2 linked regions of the Dinoroseobacter shibae DFL 12 = DSM 16493 genome follow. The main gene of each other region encodes a partner of the protein of the gene in region 2 in a complex. Links are inferred from orthologs where the notes say so. Each region holds a gene or a part of one and is shown on either strand. Other genes may lie near its edges. The genes, in order: tldD and DSHI_RS00305.

Region 1 (3,295 bases), 1.1 Mb from region 2 along the record:
TCGCGGTATCGGTGGCCAGCAGGAAATGCTCGTCCTCGTAGCCGTGCTCGGCCAGTTCGTCGCGCGCCAGCATGAAGGATTCGAAGCCGAAATCATGCTCGGGATACTCGTAGCCCCAGAACCACTGGTAGCCCGTCGCCTTGATGGTCACTTCCGCCTCGGGGATTTCCTGCTGCTTGAAGAGCACGGGCAGGGAGAAGGCGCCGATGAACACCAAGATCAGGATCGGCACCACGGTCCAGGTGATCTCGATCGGGGTGTTATGGCTGAACCGGGCCGGCTCCGGATTGGACTTCGCGTTGTGGCGGACGATCGTCCAGGCGATCAGGGCCGTCACGAACAGCACGATCGCGGTGATGATGACCAGCAGCAGCCCGTCGAGCCATTGCAGTTCCCGCGCCAGTTCGGTCGCCGCGGGCTGGAACCCGATGCCGCCCGGAATGGGTTGGCCGATGATCTCCATGCCTTCGCGATTGTCTGCAAATGCCGGCGCGCCAAGAGCGGCCATCCCAGCCGCCAGACCTCCGGTGATCCGGGTCATGTTTGCCATGAGTCGTTCCCTGTTATGTCGCGGCCAGAGCCGCGCGATGCCCTGTTCAGATACGGATCGCCCGCACCCGATGCTTCGATGCGCAAAGCGCCCGGCAGACCCGTCTGGTACGGTATGCCGTTGTGTCCGGACACTTGTGAACCATATATCCGGTAGGCACACAAGCGCTCCACCTGCGCCTTCGTGTCGCGATTTGACATGGATCAAGGAAAACCCCGATGACTGACGCTGCGTTCCGCCCTTTCGAGACTTCGCTGGATCCCGACGTGGCGCTTCGCGTGCTGCGCGAGGCGGTTGCCGGGGCCGATGACGGGGAGCTTTTCCTCGAACGGCGGCGGTCGGAGTCGCTCCTGCTGGATGACGGGCGGATCAAGACGGCGAATTACGACGCATCCGAGGGGTTCGGGCTGCGTGCGGTGCGTGGCGAAACGGCGGGCTATGCCCATTCCACCGAACTGTCCGAGGCGGCCTTGCGGCGTGCGGCGACGACCGCGCGGCTGGCGGTGGGCGACGGCGGCGGGGTGCTGGCCGAGGCGCCGGGGGCCACGAACCGGCGTCTTTATTCGGATGAAAACCCTATGGATGCCGCCGCCTTCGGCGTGAAGATCGAAACCCTGCGCGAGATCGATGCCTATGTCCGGGCGCTCGACCCGCGCGTGGTGCAGGTCTCGGCCTCCCTGGCCGCGTCGATCCAGGAGGTCGAGATCCTGCGCCCCGAGGGCCACCGGGTGCGCGACGTGCGCCCGATGACCCGGCTCAACGTGTCGATCATCGTCGAACAGGACGGCCGTCGCGAGAGTGGCTCGGCTGGGGGTGGCGGGCGCTATGGGCTGGCGAGCCTGATGGGCGCGGAGCATTGGCAGGGCGTGGCGCGGGAGGCGTTGCGGGTCGCGGTCGTTAACCTCGATGCGGAGCCTGCGCCCGCGGGGGTGATGGATGTGGTGCTTGGCCCCGGCTGGCCCGGTATCCTGTTGCACGAGGCGGTGGGGCATGGGCTCGAGGGCGATTTCAACCGCAAGAAATCCTCGGCCTTCGCCGGGCTGATGGGCCAGCGGGTGGCCGCCCCCGGGGTGACCGTGCTCGACGACGGTACGATCCCGGACCGGCGCGGATCGCTCACGGTCGACGACGAGGGCACGCCCTCGCACAAGACGACGCTGATCGAGGACGGCATCCTCGTGGGGTTCATGCAGGATCGCCAGAACGCGCGCCTGATGGGGGTGGAGGCCACGGGCAACGGTCGGCGGGAAAGCTACGCGCATATCCCCATGCCGCGGATGACCAACACCTATATGCTGGGCGGGGATGCCGCGCCGAGGGAGATCGTGGCGGACCTGAAGGACGGGATCTACGCGGTCGGGTTCGGCGGCGGACAGGTGGATATCACCAACGGCAAGTTCGTCTTCTCCTGCACCGAGGCCTACCGGGTGAAGAACGGCAAGGTGGGCGCTCCGGTAAAGGGGGCGACGCTGATCGGCGACGGGCCCACTGCGATGCAGCAGATCCGCGCCATCGGCAACGACATGGCGCTCGATCCCGGGATGGGCAATTGCGGCAAGGCGGGCCAGTGGGTGCCGGTGGGCGTGGGCCAGCCGACCCTGATGATCGGGGGGCTGACCGTGGGCGGATCGGCGGCGTGACGGGGCGCCAGACCGAAACACGAACACCGCGCGGCGAAAAAACGACTTTCGTCCGCGATTTTTTTAAAGTTTTTACCTCGCATTAAGAATTTGAGGCCAAAGGTAGTTCCAGATCAGGCGGATGCCGGGTGTTTGTTGTCTCTGTCGACCCACCCACCCTCGCACCACCTCAGACCGGAGGCGCAAACGACCCCTCTCGGTATCCGTCTGATCCAGTCTTCCCGAAAAAACAGGCGTCGGGCGGGACAGTTGCCAGAAGGACTCTTGACCCATGGCCAAGGATATCGCGCCGCTCTTTCCCGATGATGACACCCCGCAGGCGCCCCGCTCCGTGGACGAGGCGCTGGATTGGCTGCAACTGATCCGCAGCCCCCGGGTCGGTCCCGTCACGTTTCACAAGCTTCTTGCCGAATACGGCACTGCGCGCGCAGCGCTCGATGCGCTGCCCGAGGTCGGTTCGGCGGCTGGGCTGAAGGATTTGCGCCCGATCGCGCGCGACCGGGTCGAAAAGGAATACACCACCGGGCGCAAGATGGGCGCGCGGCTCGCGGCCCTGGGCGGGACGCTCTACTCGGACCGGCTGTCCAGCATCGACGACGCACCACCGCTTCTGTGGTGCCTTGGCGATGTCGAATTGCTCAAACGCTCCGCCGTGGCCCTCGTGGGGGCGCGCAATGCCTCGGCCATCGGCCAACGTCTGGCCCGCGCCTTTGCCAAGGGGCTGGGCAGCGAGGATCAGGTGATCGTATCGGGGCTGGCACGCGGGATCGATGCCGCCGCCCATGACGCCGCGATCGACACGGGCACCATCGCCGTGGTCGCGGGCGGGCTCGACGTGATCTATCCCAAGGAAAATACCGAGCTGTTCAAGCGCATCGCCAAGCAGGGACTGATCGTGTCGGAACAACCGCTCGGCATGCAGCCCCAGGCGCGGCATTTCCCGCGCCGCAACCGGCTGATTTCCGGCCTGGCGCGCGCGGTGGTAGTGGTCGAGGCGACCGTGAAATCGGGCAGCCTGCTGACCGCGCGGGATGCCGCCGACCAGGGGCGGGAGGTGATGGCCGCCCCCGGGCACCCGTTCGACGGGCGCGCGTCGGGATGCAAC
Region 2 (3,269 bases):
GCTGGTCTGACCGGGGATGTGCCACGGCTGCTGCAGGGGCGGCCGGTCTGAGCCTGCGCGGGCAACGCGCTTCGAAACGCGTTGGACCCGGGTCCGACGCTTTGTCTTCAGGTGATCCTTTGGCGCAGCGGGGAGTGCGAAGGGCCAACAAGCGCCTTCGAAGGCGCTTGGCGCTAGCTGGACCGCTCGGACATGGAGGTGAGCTTTGCGCTGAGCTCGGCGTGAAGCCGGGGATTGGCCGCCACCACGCCCTTGGTCTGTGCCGACGGGTTGTTGAACCGCAACCCTGCGCCGTGGCGGTCAGTCGTTTGCCCCCCGGCTTCCTCCACGATCAGGCAGCCCGCGGCGATGTCCCATTCCCAGCTGTTGCGCAGGGTCAGCATGGCATCGAACCGCCCTTCGCCGGTCAGCGCCAGCCGGTAGGCCAGCGAGCTGCGGAAATGCCGGTCCAGGGCGGGTGGCGTGCCGCCCCAGTGGTGGCCCTCCAGGTTCGGCCGCGCGGCCAGCACGGTGGCGCCTGCGACCTCCGATCGGGTCGAGATGCGCAAAACGGTGCCGTTCAGGGCCGCGCCCGCGCCGCGTGCGGCGGTGTAGAGCTTGTCGCGCAGGGGCAGGTAGACGACCCCGGCCACGGGTATGCCGTTCTCGACCACGGCGAGGGCGTGGGCAAAGGTGCGTTGCCCGGCCATGAAGGACCGTGTCCCGTCGATGGGATCGACGACGAACACCCGCTCGCGGTCCAGCCGGTCCGGCGTGTCCTCGGTTTCCTCCGACAGCCAGCCGTAATCCGGGCGCGCGGCCAGAAGCTCCGTGCGGAGCATCCGGTCCACTTCGAGATCGGCCTCGGTCACGGGGCCTGCACCGCCGGCCTTGTCCCAGGCTTCGGGGTCCTGACGCCAGTGCTTCTCGGCGATCCGGCCGGCCGCCTGCGCCGCGTCGATCAGGAGCGCGAGGTCAGGCGCCGGCAATCGTCAGTCCTTCGACCAGCAGGCTGGGGATCACGCGGCTCAGATGGGGCCGGGCGTCGTTGCCGGGCACCAGGGTCTTGAGCATGTCGCGCAGGTTACCCGCGATGGTGCATTCGTTCACCGGGTAGGCGATCTCGCCCTTCTCGACCCAGAAGCCGCTGGCCCCGCGGGAGTAATCCCCGGTCGTGGGATTGATCGAGGCGCCGATCATCGAGGTCACCCAGAGCCCGGTGCCCATGTCCCGTGCGAGTGCTTCGGCGGGCTTGTCGCCCTGGGTCAGGGCCACGTTGGTCACCGAGGGCGATGGCGGGCTGGAGGTGCCGCGGGCGGCATTGGCCGTGCTCGGCAGGCCCAGCTTGCGGCCCGTGGCCAGATCGAGCGTCCAGCCCTGCAGCACCCCGTTGTCGACAATGAGTCGACGCGCGGTCGGCAGGCCCTCGGCATCGAAGGGACGTGATCCCGTGGCCCGCGGGCGGTGGGGATCCTCGACGAGGCTCAGGCCCGCGGGCAGCACCTGCGTGCCGAGCGCGTCGCGCAACCAGCTGGAGCCGCGGGCGATGGCGCTGCCGCTGATCGCGGCCAGCAGGTGTCCGATCAGGGCGCTGGAAATCCGTTCGTCGTAGAGCACCGGGAAGGCGCCGGTGGGCGGTTTGCGCGCCCCGGCCCGGGCGAGGGTGCGTTCGGCGGCGCGTTTGCCGACTTCTTCGGGGCTGGGCAGGTCGGCCTGGAAGATCCGGCTCTCGCCTGCGTAGTCACGCTCCATCCCGGTGCCCGTGCCGGTGATGGCCACGGCAGAGAGCCCACGGTCGGTACGTGCGTAGCCGCCCGAAAACCCGTCGCTGGTGGCCAGGTGCACGGCGCGGCGGCCATAGCCCGCGCTGGCGGACTGGACCTGGCTGATGCCCGGCAGGGCGAGGGCCGCGGCCTCCGCACGTCGCGCGTCGTCCTCGAGCGCGGCGGGGTCCGGCTCCGGGCTGGGGTCTTGCAACTCCAGCGCGTCGATGTCCCAGGAGGTGGCGAGCGCGTCCGGGTCCGCGAGCCCGATATAGGGGTCGTCCGGTGCCTCGGCGGCCATGGCCACGGCGCGTTCGGCCATCTCGCGGATCGTGTCGCCCGAGGTATCGGAGGCCGAGACCAGCGCCTGTTTCTGGCCCAGCAGGACCCGCAAGCCGAGATCGATCCCTTCGGAGCGCTCGGCCTGTTCGAGGGCACCGGCGCGCACGTCGATGGACACCGAGGTGCCCTTCACCGCCATGGCATCGGCGGCCTCGGCCCCCGCGGCCTTGGCAGCACTCAGGAGGGCATCGGTCAGGGCAGACAGGTCTTGCGGCATGGCACAGGTTCTCCGGGAAACACTCGCTCTGACCTAGGTCGCGCCGCCCCCGGGTGCAAGCGGTTGTCCGGCTTCGCTCAGCGCAGGCGCATCCCGTTGGCCACCAGCCCGCCATCGGGTTTCAGCTCGATCTCTGCCGAGAGCGTGTCGGGATCGTTGCTGGGCGTGGTCAGCATGGCGATCACCATGCGCGCGCCCATGACGTCCGACGGCCGCAGGAGGCCAAGCTCGGCCAGGTTGTCCAGAAGGCCGTTCAGACCGCGCGATGTCATGCCGATGCGGCCGCTCAGCGCGGGCAGGCCGGGCATGGTGCCGCCGCGAGACAAGTCCACATCGAAGCCGCCTTCCGCGGTGATCCGGGCGCCTGCGGCATCCAGGACGAGCCGGTTGATCGAGAGGCTGTCGAGGTCGAGCATGGTCCGGGCGCCTGCGCGCGGGTCCAGCAGGTCGTCGGAGGCGCGCCCTTCGCCGGTCAGGTCCACCTCCAGCGTGGCGGGACTGCGCGGCAGGAGGCCGACGGGATCGAACATCGCCCAGACCTCTTCGTCCACGGTCAGCTCCTGTAGCTTCAGGCCCAGCCCGATCGGGCGCACGTCCTCGGTGGGGGTGGCGGGCAGGGTGATCTGCAACGCCATGTTCGCGGCGGCGGCATCGAGGGGCGAGGCCAGCGAGGGCACCAGCGCCTGGATGTCGAGCCCCTGGGCCCGGGACGCCACCGAGACCTGTCCATCGGCGAAGGAGACCGCGCTGCCGCCGCCGGTCGTGGACAGGGCGGCCCCGCCGGCCACCCCGTCGATCTGCCCACCGACCGCGAGGCTCAGCCGGGCATGGCGGCTTTCGAAGCTGTAGGGCGTCTGCCCGGTCAGGAGGGCCGCGGTGTCCGCCGTGGGCGACATCAGCAGCGCACTGCCCCGGTCCGAGAAGGCGTAATCCGTCAGCGCGATCTGCAGCCGCAGCGCGCTGTCGTC

The links.
Region 1: the proteins of DSHI_RS00305 (region 2) and tldD are in contact, whole or in part, in a solved structure (PDB 5NJ9), measured with the Escherichia coli proteins. The link is inferred for Dinoroseobacter shibae DFL 12 = DSM 16493 from one-to-one orthologs.

What each region holds. Positions count from the first base shown.
Region 1 is NC_009952.1:1,165,369-1,168,663, reverse strand. What follows is about bases 1-2,979. They hold tldD (metalloprotease TldD), read left to right. Parts: upstream 1-768; coding sequence 769-2,190; downstream 2,191-2,979. Other genes in these bases: dprA (DNA-processing protein DprA), read left to right, coding at 2,462-2,979; coxB (cytochrome c oxidase subunit II), read right to left, coding at 1-550. Also shown: more of dprA, read left to right, coding at 2,980-3,295. UniProt on the Escherichia coli protein: Metalloprotease involved in CcdA degradation. Suppresses the inhibitory activity of the carbon storage regulator (CsrA).
Region 2 is NC_009952.1:63,600-66,868, forward strand. The notes cover bases 129-3,081. They hold DSHI_RS00305 (TldD/PmbA family protein), read right to left. Parts: upstream 2,302-3,081; coding sequence 955-2,301; downstream 129-954. Other genes in these bases: DSHI_RS00300 (inositol monophosphatase family protein), read right to left, coding at 174-968; DSHI_RS00310 (hypothetical protein), read right to left, coding at 2,379-3,081. In the rest of the region: DSHI_RS00295 (FAD-dependent monooxygenase), read left to right, coding at 1-51; more of DSHI_RS00310, read right to left, coding at 3,082-3,269.